DNA from 4 places in the Vibrio rarus genome. Region 1 is predicted to be linked to each of the others. Evidence: predicted binding sites of a transcription regulator. Region 1 holds the regulator's gene; each other region holds the start of a gene.
What was found. Region 1 encodes PurR, which represses purine synthesis genes. Its sites were predicted from a motif close to TNANGNAAACGTTTNCNTNA; they were not measured.
Positions count from the first base shown of each region.

Region 2: OCU56_RS05880 (phosphoribosylaminoimidazolesuccinocarboxamide synthase) is a predicted target of PurR. The motif match lies at 1,420-1,439, and genes of this name have one in related genera.
Region 3: glyA (serine hydroxymethyltransferase) is a predicted target of PurR. The motif match lies at 2,388-2,407, and genes of this name have one in related genera.
Region 4: folD (bifunctional methylenetetrahydrofolate dehydrogenase/methenyltetrahydrofolate cyclohydrolase FolD) is a predicted target of PurR. The motif match lies at 1,605-1,624, and genes of this name have one in related genera.

Region 1 is NZ_AP024900.1:1,740,784-1,744,618, forward strand. It holds gene elyC (envelope biogenesis factor ElyC) at 1-627, shown strand, start outside; gene torD (molecular chaperone TorD) at 745-1,395, shown strand; gene purR (HTH-type transcriptional repressor PurR) at 1,536-2,552, shown strand; gene OCU56_RS07980 (TVP38/TMEM64 family protein) at 2,712-3,398, shown strand; gene OCU56_RS07985 (DUF2007 domain-containing protein) at 3,636-3,835, shown strand, end outside.
Region 2 is NZ_AP024900.1:1,236,449-1,240,283, reverse strand. It holds gene OCU56_RS05895 (DUF2786 domain-containing protein) at 1-450, shown strand, start outside; gene OCU56_RS05890 (hypothetical protein) at 680-865, shown strand; gene OCU56_RS05885 (hypothetical protein) at 1,000-1,365, shown strand; gene OCU56_RS05880 (phosphoribosylaminoimidazolesuccinocarboxamide synthase) at 1,506-2,609, shown strand; gene OCU56_RS05875 (TfoX/Sxy family DNA transformation protein) at 2,880-3,497, opposite strand; gene OCU56_RS05870 (lysine exporter LysO family protein) at 3,835-3,835, shown strand, end outside.
Region 3 is NZ_AP024900.1:649,236-653,070, forward strand. It holds gene metN (methionine ABC transporter ATP-binding protein MetN) at 1-731, opposite strand, end outside; gene gmhB (D-glycero-beta-D-manno-heptose 1,7-bisphosphate 7-phosphatase) at 912-1,466, shown strand; gene OCU56_RS03040 (YitT family protein) at 1,543-2,142, opposite strand; gene glyA (serine hydroxymethyltransferase) at 2,462-3,712, shown strand; gene OCU56_RS03050 (M48 metallopeptidase family protein) at 3,772-3,835, opposite strand, start outside.
Region 4 is NZ_AP024900.1:1,961,635-1,965,469, reverse strand. It holds gene OCU56_RS08895 (lytic murein transglycosylase) at 1-643, shown strand, start outside; gene folD (bifunctional methylenetetrahydrofolate dehydrogenase/methenyltetrahydrofolate cyclohydrolase FolD) at 684-1,538, opposite strand; tRNA gene OCU56_RS08885 (tRNA-Arg) at 1,739-1,815, shown strand; gene OCU56_RS08880 (hypothetical protein) at 2,489-3,139, shown strand; gene OCU56_RS08875 (MarR family winged helix-turn-helix transcriptional regulator) at 3,193-3,645, opposite strand; gene OCU56_RS08870 (DUF2955 domain-containing protein) at 3,617-3,835, opposite strand, start outside.

The sequences.
Region 1 (3,835 bases):
TCCATTTTTGCGATCTCTTTTCAGCCAATTTCTAGTGGATTATTAAAACCACTAGAAAGAAAATACAGTGCTTTTCTACCACCAACACAGAGCTTAGATTATGTTATGGTGCTCGGTAGTGGACATGTGGTTGACCCGCAAATTCCCCCCACCTCAGAATTGAGCCGTACAGCCATGATGCGTCTCAGTGAGGGGATTCGTGTGCTACGTATGTACCCGGGTGCGAAATTGATTTTATCCGGCTACTCGGGTGGCACAGAGATCAGTCAAGCAAGAATGATGGCGACGGTAGCGCTCGCTTTAGGGGTGGCGAAATCCGATATCATCTTACTCGAAACGGCGCAGGATACATGGCAAGAAGCCAGACAAGCAGCGAAATTTGTTGGTCAAAAAAGCATGGCATTAGTTACCTCTGCCAGCCATATGGAACGTGCATTACATGAATTTCATTCTGCAGGTTTACAGCCTCTGCCCGCTCCCACTAACTATTTAGCTCAATCCCACATTGTGCAGCCTTGGCAAAAATACACACCGCAAGCCCGTTACCTAGAACAAACCGAACGTTACTGGCACGAAACGATGGGGCAATGGTGGCAACGTTTGAGAAATTTAGCCAATGGTGAGTAATGCACTCACCTTTTGCTTCATTGCGCACATTTTAATTAATATTCATCTCACTCACATAGTAAAGATGACCTAAGCTACTATTCTTTATAGTAATTAAAATGAAATTGTGGTGCGTTTATGCAAGAAGTTAAGCAGTTCAACGAGCAACGAGCAGAGATCTACTGGTGGTTTTCCAGCCTTTTTTCTAAGGAACTAACAGAGCAAGATTTGCAGGCTTATCAATCTTCTGCTGTGCGTGGCTTTCTTGCCGGTTTAGGTGAGAATCCACAACTTAGTGAGGCGGTGGAGGCTTTAGTGGATGCCTTTGACCGACTACAACAGCGTGAAGATGCGCAATTAGAATTGTCCGCCGACTTTTGTAATCTGTTTCTCACCTCAGATAAATACGCCGCCTTACCTTATGCCTCTCTCTATCTTGAAGAAAACAAGCTACTTAACGGCAAGCCTGCACAAGACATGACGCAATTAATGTTAAATAAAGGCATTAAGGTAGATGGTCACTTCAATGAACCCGCTGATCATTTAGCCATTGAGTTGGATTTTCTAGGCAATCTTATTATTCGTTGTAATGCCCTAGAAAAAGAGTCGCATATGGAAGCGGCCCTGGCAGAGCAAAAAGCCTTAATTGAGCAACACCTCTTAACCTGGATACCCCAGTTTTCTGCTGACTGTAAACGCTATGATGAATTTGGTTTTTATGCGGCCGTATCCGTATTACTAGTGAATTTTTGCAAAATTGACTGCCACTATCTTGCTAATGAGACATAGATTCCAAATATATTCATAAATCCATTGTCAGTGGCCATATTTATGGCTAGACTCCCCCTCCGCGCAATCGTTTGCTGAGTGAAGGATCGCACAGTTTAATTTATGTTTATTGCATCCATCTTTTATTAACAAGGTAACGCATGGCAACCATCAAAGACGTCGCTAAACTTGCAGGGGTTTCTACCACCACAGTTTCTCACGTTATTAATAAAACACGCTTTGTGGCCGAAGCAACTCAGCAACGAGTGATGGAAGCCGTAAAAAACCTAAATTACGCCCCAAGTGCCGTTGCTCGTAGTCTAAAATGCAATAGCACACGAACTATTGGCATGTTAGTGACTCAATCCACTAACCCTTTCTTTGCCGAAGTGGTCGACGGCGTTGAAAGTTACTGTTACCGCCAAGGTTACACTCTTATTTTGTGTAATACCGGTGGGCTATACGAAAAGCAACGTGATTATATTCGTATGTTAGCGGAGAAGCGCGTCGACGGTATTTTAGTGATGTGTTCTGACTTAACCGAAGAGTTGCGTCAAATGCTCGACTCTCACCCTAACATCCCAAAAGTGGTTATGGACTGGGGACCGGAGTCTTCCTCGGCAGATAAAATCATTGATAACTCTGAAGAAGGGGGGTATTTAGCCACTAAATACTTAGTTAACAATGGTCACCATAAAATTGCCTGCCTGACTGGACAAGCTGAGAAACTGGCCTGTATTGAGCGCATTTCTGGCTACAAAAGAGCGTTAGCTGAAGCCAATATCCCATTTAATGAAAAACTCATTTTTGAAGGTAACTTTGAATGTGATACGGCTGTAGAAGCGGCCGATAAACTGGTAGCAATGTCTAAAGAAGAGCGTCCCACCTCTATTTTTTGCTTCAATGATATTATGGCGTTAGGCTTGATCAGTCGTCTAAGACAACACAATATCGACATTCCCGAAGATATTTCGGTCATTGGCTACGATAACATCGATCTTGCGGCTTACTTCTCACCACCATTAACCACCATACATCAGCCCAAACGCCGTGTGGGTAAAACCGCCTTTGAGATCCTGTTAGAGCGCATTAAAAATAAAGAGCATGAGCGTCGCATCTTTGAAATGCACCCAGAGCTAATTGAAAGAGCCAGTGTCAAAAACCTCAATAACGACTAGGCCAGCAAGGTAGCAAACCTCTTACGATCGGCAACCTCTTGGTTGTCGATTTTTTTTATTACTAAAAAGCGCTATAGGCCCACTTTTTTCCATCACAGTGAAAGTTTTAGTTTCGTCAACGTGTCTCTATACTTATTGCATAACAATAAGAGCTCACACATGAATAAGAAATTGATAATAGGACTAATTTTAGTCTGTGCCATCGTACTTTTGGCCGTCAACTTTGGCCAACACTTCACTTTAGAAAACGCTAAAGCGCAACAACTCGCCCTAAATAGCCACATAGCTGAACACTTCTTGTTATCCGCCACACTGTACTTTATCGGCTATGTGTTTATCACCGCTTTTTCCATCCCTGGAGCGGCCGTTGTCACTCTGCTTGGCGCGGCCTTATTTGGCTTTTGGAGTAGCTTATTGTTAGTGTCGTTTGCCAGCACAATTGGCGCAACTTTGGCGTTTTTAAGCAGTCGTTATTTGCTTCGAGACTGGGTGCAAGCGAAGTTTGGGTCAAAACTTGCGACCATCAATAACGGGGTAGAGAAAGATGGGGCCTTTTACCTCTTTTCTTTACGTCTTATCCCAGTATTTCCTTTTTTCTTAATCAATCTATTGATGGGGTTAACACCTATTTCTGTTGCCAAGTTCTATGTGGTCAGCCAATTAGGAATGTTAGCGGGTACTATGGTTTACCTCAACGCCGGTACGCAACTAGCCGAAATTGACAGCCTTTCCGGTATCGTATCCCCTACTGTGTTAGCCTCATTTGCGTTATTGGGTTTATTCCCGCTAATTGCGAAATGGGTCATGGCAAAACTGCGCCCACACAATAGTTCAACCACCGTATAATCCCCATCACCGTAATTCATAGATGATGCGGGCAATGACTTACGGTGAGCACAATGCCACCGTAGTCAATCATACCAAGTAAGTTGTCAGAAATAGCGTAGGAAAAATGCTCGAAAACAAAGCGGAATATTTCGATAAGTCGTTATTCTACTATCAAAAATTCTAACGCAGTTCTCGAGTATGTTAACAATCTAGAATGACCATTTATTGAGTACGATTGGTACCACTAGGATAGAAATAAAAATATTTATTGCGCAAAACCCACCGCAAGCTCATATCATGCGTGAGCTATTACTGAGTTATAATATTGAAACTGAGGTACGTGGCGAAGGAATGTTTGGTTTACAAGGAGAACTGCCTATGGACGATTCTACCTTGCCTTATCTATGGTTGCTTACGCCGCATCAGCACACACAAGCTAAAACCATTATTGCCGA
Region 2 (3,835 bases), 500 kb from region 1:
TTTGGTGTGGAAGCGGTGCTTCTGAACCATAAGGGACTCAAGCGAGCAGAGTTCATTGGCGAGGCGGATCGCGCAATTTTTGCAGCCTTTGCTTTCGATGTTGTCTATAGAGAGATGAACGAACACACCGGTAAGTTTCGCAATAGCTTTGCCGGTTCTGGCACACCCACCTCTGAAGTCACCAAGCGGGTCAACTCCTTCTTGTCTGGCTGGATTGAAGGCGCTTTAGAAAAATTACCTATTATCGCTCCAGATGACGAATCCGATAAAAAAATCAAAAATTATATTGATAAAGAGTTTGAAAATATCGATAGAGAGACATTCAAAAAACAACTTCAAGAAGCCATGAAAAACCTCACCGCTGATTATGAAGTGGGGCTTAAGAAAGGCAGAACACTTTCAGTCAGCCGCCCAGTAGAAGGGGCGCAAGCGAAAAAGTTGCTCAAATAACTTATCTCTTTGCTCGGTGTGCCCTATTTGTTGACGCGTGATTTTTTCACATCATTGTAATAATAAGCGTCTACCCTTATGACACACCTCAAAATTGTTATGATTCAAATTAAGCGTGGCTGTCATTGAGAATGGTTTTTCTTGAGACCCTCTTGCAAGATTTCAATAGCCCGTAAATTCGTATCAAAGCAAAGTAAATAAGAGACTAACCTAAGGAGTAACTCGCACTATGCAAACAACTTTTGCTCACTGTGATTGGTGTAAAAAATTGGCTTATGTGGAAAAATTGCAATACATGGATGGCTACATTAATTCATGCTGCTCTATCTGCAAGCAAACCGCTTTAATTGATATCAAACGCTATAATCACGAAGAAAGTATTACCCCACAAAAAGATACATTAGTTCAACCATAACGTTAAACCTAAACCCGACACACACTGACTCAGCCTTTGCTGGGTTTTTTTATGTCTAAATTTTACAAAGAAGCTTGATTTTTAACCGTAACAGTATTACTGTTTATCCATACAGTATGGATAAGGATACAGTAATGCAGTTTCAGAATATACATTCTCTCGACGCCGTTGTTAGCTTATATAACCCTTGTAACTTGCAGCGCTTAGCAAAAGCGTCTTCTGTAAAGAAATGGATTTTATTTACCGCTCAAACTACACTGCCACAATTGCACGACCTGCAAACCTATCACGTAGATTGCGAAAAAATCATTCATCTAAAGCCTTCGAGTAAAAGCAACGAAATCGAAGTAGTTATCAAAGCCATTACTTTAGGTACAGCGAGTGCGGTTGTGGCTAGTCACCGTATTGACCGTCTCGCTCAACAGAAATTGCAACAACTGGGTAAGGAGCATGGATGCGATGTGTTTTTTTCAACCTTAAACACTCAGTATCTTCATTAATTTAACAAAATCGTAATATATGTGTAGGTGATATAACCTTCATAAAAAAGGTCTTAGCGCAATCGTTTGCTTTTATATTGGAATAGTGAATTTGATCTGTGTATTATTCGCATCAGTATTTGCCCTATTAGGTATAAATTATGAATCTTGCTGACCAAGTTTTAGACGTAAACGATGACTTGCCTATTCGTACAGATAAGCCCGTTCACAGCGGTAAAGTACGTTCTGTGTATTGGCTAACTGAAGAAGACAGTCGTCGCTTAATTAAAGAGAAAAACTATGATGTTGCTTCTGATGCTCCATTAGCCATCATGGTAATTAGTGACCGCATTTCTGCTTTCGATTGCATTTGGCACGGTGAGCAAGACTTAAAAGGGATCCCTGGTAAAGGGGCTGCGTTAAACGCTATTTCTAACCATTGGTTTAAGTTATTTAAAGATAACCATTTAGCAGACAGTCATATCCTTGATATCCCTCACCCACTGGTATGGATTGTGCAAAAAGCCAAGCCGGTTATGGTTGAAGCCATTTGTCGTAAATACATCACAGGCTCAATGTGGCGCGCGTATGAAAAAGGCGAACGCAGTTTCTGTGGTATTAATCTGGCTGAAAACCTTAAAAAAGATGGGCTATTAGAGGATCTACTCATTACCCCATCCACCAAAGGCATTTTAAAAGGCATTCCTAATGTTGCCGAAGTGGATGATGTCAATATTACCCGCCAAGATCTTTTAGATAACTACCAAGCTTTCAACTTCCAATCACAACAAGATGTTGACCGCTATGAAGTTTTACTAAAAGAAGGATTCAATGTTATTGACAATGCTCTACAACAGATTGACCAAATCTTTGTTGATACAAAATTTGAATTTGGCTACGTGACCGACAGTAAAGGCATAGAGAAGCTCATCTACATGGATGAAGTGGGTACCCCTGACTCTTCTCGTATCTGGGATAAACAAGCCTATGCTCAAGGTGAAATTGTTGAAAACTCTAAAGAGGGTTTCCGCCAATTCCTGCTAAACCACTTCCCAGATCCAGACATCCTACTCAATAAAGATAGAATGGATGAACGTAATGCTCTGGCCAAAGACAATGCACTGCCGTTATCAGCCATGATGGACTTATCTAAAACTTACATTTCTATTGCTGAAAAAATCACAGGCAACAAGATTACTCTTAGCGAGAACCCTAAAGCCGAAATTATGGCTATTTTATCTAGCCAGTATGGTTTAGTTGATTAGGCATAGGCTCTCTTCATGACGGATTGTCTTGGACTCAAGGTATATATGCACATAATCAATTAGCGTAAATTCATACCACTACAGTCATTAAGTGGTCAGAAATAACGCAGAAAAAACACTTGAGAACAAGTCGCTATTTTTGATAAGTAGTTGTTTTACAATCAAAAATGGCAACACCATCATCAAGAGATTTAACACGCTAGAATGTTCAGTTATTTAGTAAGACTGGTATAACAACGCCACTAATATAATTAGTGGCGTTGTTTCATTTTAATGCCCGTAAGGAAGGTTATGATTGGTTTTAGGCAAAATTTTACTCAGTAGCTTGTTTTTTATTGAGTGAGTTAATAAAGAAAAATGCACGCCTTGGATCGCCCCTTCGAGTTTCCACAACAATGTAATGCTTAAATCATTCCCGTATACGGACTGTAACCGTCTAAAGGCTTCACCTGATCCCATAACCATTAATGCCTCCCTGTCAGACACTTCAATTCTTGCTAACATCCTTTCAATACTCAATTGCAAATTAGGCAAATCTCGAAGGCGTGCTTGCTCTCGACATTGCAACTTATCGCGATTGGCAATGGCTATGGATTTAAAAAATAACAGCCGTACCCGTTCTCGATCAAACCTATGCATATCTGTAATGTCATAGTAATTAATTTTGGCGTAGCCAATTCTTTTTTTATATCGGTATTGTTGACAGCCAAAGTCCTGTAACTCATTGGTTAGCTTTGGGCCCCCACGCAAATAAGCGCGCAGATCATCCACCAATAGAAACATCACATCATGCTGAAAGTAACCTATTCCACCAAACATTGAACGCGTTGTTATCCCTTCAAAACGCATCACATCCTTTACTACTGGCATCATTCCATTATTCGCCATATTGTATTTCCCCACTCAAACATTATTAGTAACACCATTTCTAGCACTGTGGTCTAATAAATTTTTACAGGACGATATGCGTGCACTTAATGACAAAAAGTAGTATTTAGAAGTAAAAAGGATGAATTAACAAGAGCAAGATCACTCTTTATCAATCAATCCAGCCACTGTTCTAATGCGGTTATCACAGTTAAAAACCGGCAAATAGGACAAGAATTATCGATGTTCTACAGTGAATGGCTTGGTCGTTTTAACCCGCAGATTAGTGTAAACTAACTGTCTACCCATTAGCGAGTGGGACGACACTTGCATCCCTACTTACGAGCTCTTTTACATCA
Region 3 (3,835 bases), 1.1 Mb from region 1:
GTAGAGCGAATAAATTGGTGAGCCAACTCTGTTTTAGGGTGCGCAAAAATCTCACCAACAGTGCCTTTTTCTACCAACTTGCCGTCACCAATAATCGCCACTTCATGACAGATGTTTTTTACTACATCCATTTCGTGAGTAATGATCAAAATAGTAATGCCTAGCTTACGGTTGATGGTTTTGAGCAAGCCTAGAATCGATTGTGTGGTGGCAGGGTCAAGAGCACTGGTGGCTTCATCACACAGTAATACTTTAGGATCGCTAGATAAGGCGCGAGCAATAGCCACACGTTGTTTTTGTCCACCACTCAAATTAGATGGGTAAGTATCGCTCTTATCAGTAAGGCCAACTAAGCCTAATAGCTCGGTGACTTTTTTAGCGATGTACTCTTTGCTTTTACCTGCAAGCTCTAAAGGAAGTGCGATATTATCAAAAACGGTGCGTGATGAAAGCAGGTTAAAGTGTTGAAAAATCATGCCTATGTTACGACGAGCTTCGGACAGCTCAGTTTTAGACAGTTTAGTGAGATCTATGCCATCGACAATCACTTCACCACTGCTTGGCGCTTCGAGCATGTTAACACAGCGAATAAGAGTGCTTTTACCTGCACCAGAAGAACCAATCACACCAAAGATATTACCTTTGGCGATGGTTAGGTTGATATCTTTTAAGGCATTAATAGGGGTAGAGCCTTGGTAGAATATCTTGTTAACTTGCTTAATCTCTATCATCAAAAAGCCTGCTTGATTAGGGAGAGGGTTGTAAACTAGCGTCGATGCTAGATATTTCACTGGCTCAAGTCAATAGATATTTTTACGTCTAGACGTCTAAAAGTAAAACCTAGGTGCGATAGACAGGAAAGCGTGCGATAATTGTTCGCATATTAAGGAAGCTAAACAGAGTAATTTACCGTGTCTAAACCCGCTGTTTTTTTGGATCGTGATGGTGTCATTAATGTGGATCATGGCTATGTGCATGACGAGCATGATTTTGAGTACATACCAGGAGTGTTTGAAGCTAGCAAAAAGCTACAACACATGGGCTACATGTTGGTGTTAGTCACCAATCAGTCAGGTATTGCTCGAGGTAAGTTTAGTGAAGAACGATTTGAGTCTCTAACCCAATGGATGGACTGGAATTTCTCTGATCATGGCGTTGAGCTTGACGGAATTTATTATTGTCCTCACCACCCAGAGCACGGTATTGGAGAATATAAGCAAGAGTGTGATTGTCGTAAGCCGAAACCCGGTATGTTTATATCTGCTCGAGATTTTCTGAAAATAGATATGAAAAACTCCGTTATGGTGGGTGATAAAGCAGAAGATCTGATGGCAGCAGAAGCGGCTGGAGTGGGGACTAAAATATTAGTGCGCACTGGCAAGCCGGTTACAGACAAAGGCGAAGACTTGGCTACCGTTGTGCTAGATAGTATTGCTGAAGTACCGTCTTATCTTGAGGCGAATTAGTCTCAATAGTTTCAACAACGGCTATTGCCACAATATGGAGGCAGTAGCCTTCCATGTTGTGGCACTGATAAGCGGATTATTTGTAGTGAACGGTATAGCGTGTCGGTTTATGGTTCATCCATAATATTAGGTTAATAAAGACCGCCCCTAAGATAGACCAAGCAATAAGAGACAAAGAGATAAAATACAGCGAACACAGCAAAATAGTGGTATCAAACAGCAATTGCGTCTTGCCTACCGAAATTCCCAACTTATCTTGAATCACCAAACATAATACATTAGACCCCCCTAAACTGGCTCGATGTCGAAATAGCACAAGCAGCCCTAAACCAATAAATGTGCCTCCAGATATCGCCGAGAAAATGGGGTTAAGAAGTTCAAATTGCAACACATAATGTAGGTTGTCGGCCATTAAAGAGACCAAAGAGACACATATAATGCTATTGATCGTAAAGCGTTTACCTAGTCGAGACCATGCCAAAAAATAAAAAGGGATATTCACCAAAAAATACATAGTACCGAAGCTTAACGGGATAAACTGAGTAAACAGTAAGCCTAACCCTGCCGTGCCTCCCACAATCATTGATGATGATTTTAAAAAATAGAGACCAATGGCAACTAATAGCGTGCCGGTAAAGATAGCTGCGCAATCTTCAAGAAAACTGTGTTTGTTCATTGTATTAACCTTGTGAAAACAGCGGCAAATAGTATAAGAAAAGGGCCCGTTACCGAACTCTTTGCATAATATTCTCGTGAATGCCGTGTAATTTTTCATTTACACGCTGTAAATTTAAGCAATTTGGTTAAGAGAATGGCAGATAGCTCTTTCTTCTGTAGTCGATTTAAGCGAATATATCTATAGAAAACAGGGATAAAAAATTTGTTATACAAGTTTAATTCGGTAAAATGCTGCTATCATCGTGACGAAAACGTTTGCTTTTGGTCATTGTGTGGTTTTTTGCTATTTACAGTTTAATCTGAGTCAGGAGATACAGATGCTAAAGCGTGACATGAACATCGCTGATTATGATGCGGATCTATTTACCGCTATTCAAGAAGAAACAGTGCGCCAGGAAGAGCACATTGAGCTTATTGCTTCAGAAAACTACACTAGCCCACGTGTAATGGAAGCTCAGGGTTCTCAGTTAACGAATAAGTATGCAGAGGGTTACCCTGGCAAGCGTTACTATGGCGGTTGTGAGTTCGTTGATAAAGTGGAAACACTGGCTATCGAACGTGCTTGTAAATTGTTTGGTGCAGAATACGCGAACGTTCAGCCTCATTCAGGCTCTCAAGCTAACAACGCTGTTTACATGGCATTGCTTAATGCGGGCGATACAGTGCTAGGCATGAGCCTTGCTCATGGTGGTCACTTAACTCACGGCTCTCCAGTTAACTTCTCAGGTAAACTGTATAACATCATCCCTTACGGTATCGATGAAACAGGTCAAATTGACTACGAAGAAATGGAAGCATTGGCTGTAGAACATAAACCAAAAATGATTATTGGTGGATTCTCAGCGTACTCACAAGTGTGTGATTGGGCTCGTATGCGTGAAATCGCAGATAAAGTTGGCGCGTACTTCTTTGTAGACATGGCGCACGTTGCCGGTCTTATTGCCGCAGGTGTGTACCCAACCCCTGTTCCTCATGCGCACGTTGTAACTACAACAACTCACAAAACTCTTGCTGGCCCTCGTGGCGGTCTAATTCTTTCTAACGAAGGTGAAGATCTTTACAAGAAACTGAACTCAGCGGTCTTCCCTGGTGGCCAAGGTGGTCCTTTAATGCATGTTATCGCAGGTAAAGCGGTAGCCTTTAAAGAAGCACTAGAGCCAGAGTTTAAAGAATATCAAACTCGCGTTGTTGCCAATGCTAAAGCAATGGTTGCCGAATTCTTGTCTCGTGGCTACAACATTGTTTCAGGCTCAACTGAGAACCATTTGTTCCTTGTTGACCTAATCGACAAAAACATTACAGGTAAAGAAGCGGATGCTGCTTTAGGTTCTGCTAACATCACGGTTAATAAAAACTCAGTACCAAACGATCCACGTAGCCCATTTGTGACTTCAGGTATTCGTGTTGGTTCACCATCAATCACTCGTCGCGGTTTCACTGAAGACGATGCGAAAAACCTTGCTGGCTGGATGTGTGACATCTTAGACAACATGGGTGATGAGTCTGTGATTGAAGCAACCAAAGCGAAAGTACTAGAAATTTGTAACCGTAAACCTGTTTACGCGTAAGCGTTTTTAATACCGATAAATACAGAAGCGAACCGAAAGGTTCGCTTTTTTTATACATGTTAGGATTGTTCTAGAGACATCATAAACAGACGTGCATCTAACTCTAACTGATGATAACTCGGC
Region 4 (3,835 bases), 220 kb from region 1:
ACCTCGCTTTATCGTGGCCTTATGGGGTGTAGAAAGCAACTTTGGTGCATTAACCGGAGGCTACAGTGTCATTGATGCTTTATCCACAATGGCTTATGAGGGGCGACGAGAGGCCTTTTTTCGTAAAGAACTGATGGCGGCATTAACCATCTTAGATCAAGGTCATATTAGTGCGAAAAACATGAAAGGCTCTTGGGCTGGGGCAATGGGGCAGCCTCAGTTTATGCCGAGCTCTTTTTTGAACTATGCTGCGGACGGCAATGGGGATGGCAGCAAAAACATCTGGCATAACGAACAAGATGTGTTTGCCTCTGCGGCCAATTATTTAAAACAGGCCGGTTGGAATAATCATTACACTTGGGGGCGACAAGTCACCTTAACTCGCCCCATTGATGCCGCACAATTTGGCTTAAAAAGTGAGCAAGGTAAAACGTTAAGCCAATGGCAAGAGCTAGGGGTACGTGATCTGCAAGGGTATGATCTGCCTAAATTAAATAAAGAAATTAATGCTTGGCTTATCGCGCCAGATTCCCCTTCCGGCAGAGTGTACTTAGTGTATAACAACTATAAAGTGTTAATGGACTGGAATCGTTCGTATTACTTTGGGTTGGCGGTAAGTACGCTAGCGGATGAGTTGAAGTAGGGTAAAACATTGAGCGAGGAAAACCTCGCTCAAACGAAACTTACTTGCCGTATCGTTCACAAGCAATCAGAGTGTTTTCAATTAAGCTAGCTACCGTCATAGGTCCAACGCCCCCAGGGACTGGAGTGATGAAGCTGGCATTTTGTTTTGCTACGTCGTACTCCACATCGCCAATAAGCTTGCCACTCTCTAAACGGTTGATGCCTACATCGATCACAACCGCGCCTTTTTTCACCCAGTGTCCCGGTACAAAATTAGGTTTACCAACCGCCACCACGAGCACATCAGCTTGGCGTACATGGCTTTCCAGATCTTTGGTAAAGCGATGACAAGTTGTGGTAGTACAACCGGCAAGAAGCAACTCTAATGTCATCGGGCGACCAACAATATTAGATGCACCCACAATCACGGCATGCTTGCCATGAGTAGGGATGTTGTAACGTTCTAACAGTGTAATGATACCTTTAGGCGTACATGAACGAAGCTTAGGCATGCGTTGCGCCAGACGACCAACATTGTAAGGATGGAAGCCATCCACATCTTTCTCCGGAATAATACGTTCAAGAATATCCGTAGAATCAATACCAGCAGGTAGCGGAAGTTGAACCAAAATACCATCCACTTCATCATCAACATTCAATTGATCAATCAGAGCTAATAGCTCTTGTTCTGTTGCGGAAGAGGGAAGGTCAAAAGACTTAGATACAAAGCCGACTTCCTCACAGGCACGGCGTTTACTGCCCACATAGACTTGTGAAGCGGGGTCTTGACCAACCAGCACCACAGCCAAGCCAGGAGCGCGTAATCCCGCATCAGTGCGAGCCTTAACACGAGCCTTAACTTCAGAACGAACAGTTTGAGAAATGAGTTTCCCATCAATATTTTGAGCAGTCATGACGATCCCTATTTTATGCGGTTCAACATTTGCGCGCATTGTCGCAGAAAAGAAACACTTTTGCTACAAAGCAAACGTTTGCTTATGATGTTTTATCCATAAAAATCACAGCATTGTCTTTTTTTTCAACACTTAGAAGAAAATGTGAGACAAACTCGTTGACCCACGCCTCTCAACTCGTATAATCCTTTCCCTATAGCGCGCCCTTAGCTCAGCTGGATAGAGCACGTCCCTTCTAAGGATGTGGTCGTAGGTTCGAATCCTACAGGGCGCGCCACATTCTATAAGGCCTGACAGCTTTTCAAGTTGTCAGGCCTTTGTCGTTTTTGGCGTTTGTAGTCAAGTAAGCGCGTGCCTTGGTGATGCCTCATGGACCCATTTGTAGAACGGAGTGTAAATAATTGTGTTTATAGCGAATCAAATTCAGCTACTTTAATCACGATTTATATGCACGATTTATATCGATTTATATGGACACCCATACTAAAGTACCCAGTTTTGTATATTTTCAGATTTAATCTAACTTCCAGTCTGTTAACAGGTAATGCATTCATTTTGAGGATTTATCCGGACACCCACATTAAAGTACCCAGTTTGTATATTTTCAGATTTAACCTAACTTCCTGTTTGCTAACAGGTAATGCATTCATTTCTGATATGTAATCTTGTTATTTACAATGGGTGGCCATGGTCTGTAATAGTCTGAAACAAGTGTGTTTAGTGGGATTAGCAGTCGTGCTGATAAAGTGGAAGTTTTAAGGGTAGGGTGGCCATTAGAGATAGATAGGGTGTTATGTCTATATGACGTGACACTGGCATCTTTGAAAAGACTGATGTTGAGTGGCATTTGGGTATTTTAAATCTGTGCATTGTAAAAATTGATTTTTCATCAACATTTACATGTTATTTATGACGTATGATGCGCATAAAATTGACTTGAAAACGGCATTATGAACATTAAACAATGGCTTATGGTTGGGCTAGTACCTGTCATCTTATCTGGTTGTGCAAATTATATAAGCGCAAGCCAGTACAGTATGGTTGATCCTGATGTTAATTATTCAATGAATGAAAACATAGTAGTGGCAGTGGCTGATAAGTCTGACATTCAATCTAAATACTATGTGAAACCTACCATTGAAGCTTTGCATAAGCGTGGTTTTTTGAATGTGTTTTCCGAGAGCGATGTTAAATCACAAGCCGTGGAAGTTGATGTTGAAGCTTTTGTTAGTGTAAATAAAAGATCACAAACCTATCAATATACCTCTGACGATTATGGCATGGTTGAAACAGGCACAACCCATACTAAATGCAATGCCTCTGGTACTAAGTGTACGACAACTAAAGACAAAAAATTTGGTGTGACCGGTAGCTCTACTAAAACGGGCATACATACGATAACGACGTATAAGCTCAACTTCTGGAATGCGGATGACCGCAGACAAGAATTGCTTACTGAGGGTTCTACTTACAATAATGTTTGTGATACCCAATTTTTATACCAATTTTTAGCCGAGCAAACCATTGCTAGATTAGATCTTAATAAACCAATAGATTATAAGTATACCTTCGAGTTGCCATCTGGGACTAAGTGTCGTTGAGTGTCTGAGCCTTACGCTAAGCTCAGTGATTTATTGTTATTTTTAATTAAGGGCTAATCCACGAAGTGATCGCTGCTAATCAGTTTGGATAACAGCGTTACCAGTTTCTTGGATTCAGATTTACTAAGTTTATCTTGAAATTGCTGAGTAATGTTATTGATGATAGGTGTGCATTGGTTGACCATCTGCTCACCATCAGGTGTTAGCGTCAGTAGTTTCACTTTTTTATTTGTTGCGCTTTTATTCGCGATAATTAAGCCAAATTTAATCCCATTATCAACAAGCCGTTTCGTAACAGAGCGGTTTCTGAGTAAATAATCAGCTAATTGCTGCTGTGTCATTTCCCCTTGTTCATGTAATACACGTAGGGCGCCATACATTTCTAAAGTAATGTTCATTGCACTCATTTGTGTTGAAACATTGCAGCGAAATTGCTTATAAACCAAGCCCATTAAAAACATTGGATTTGTATCTAAGCTATTGATTCCGGTGATTGATATTGGCATTGGATGATCCATAAATAACCCCTTGGCAAATCACTAATATTACTAATACCGTAAACATTAGTTCTCCGCGAAAATAGATATTCTGCAGACCAAGATCGGTAGCAGAAACGTATAATTGTAATGGCAGCATAGTGCCTAACATAGCTTCACTGTGTAATCCTCGAGTGCCACCTCGACTGCCGCTAATCCA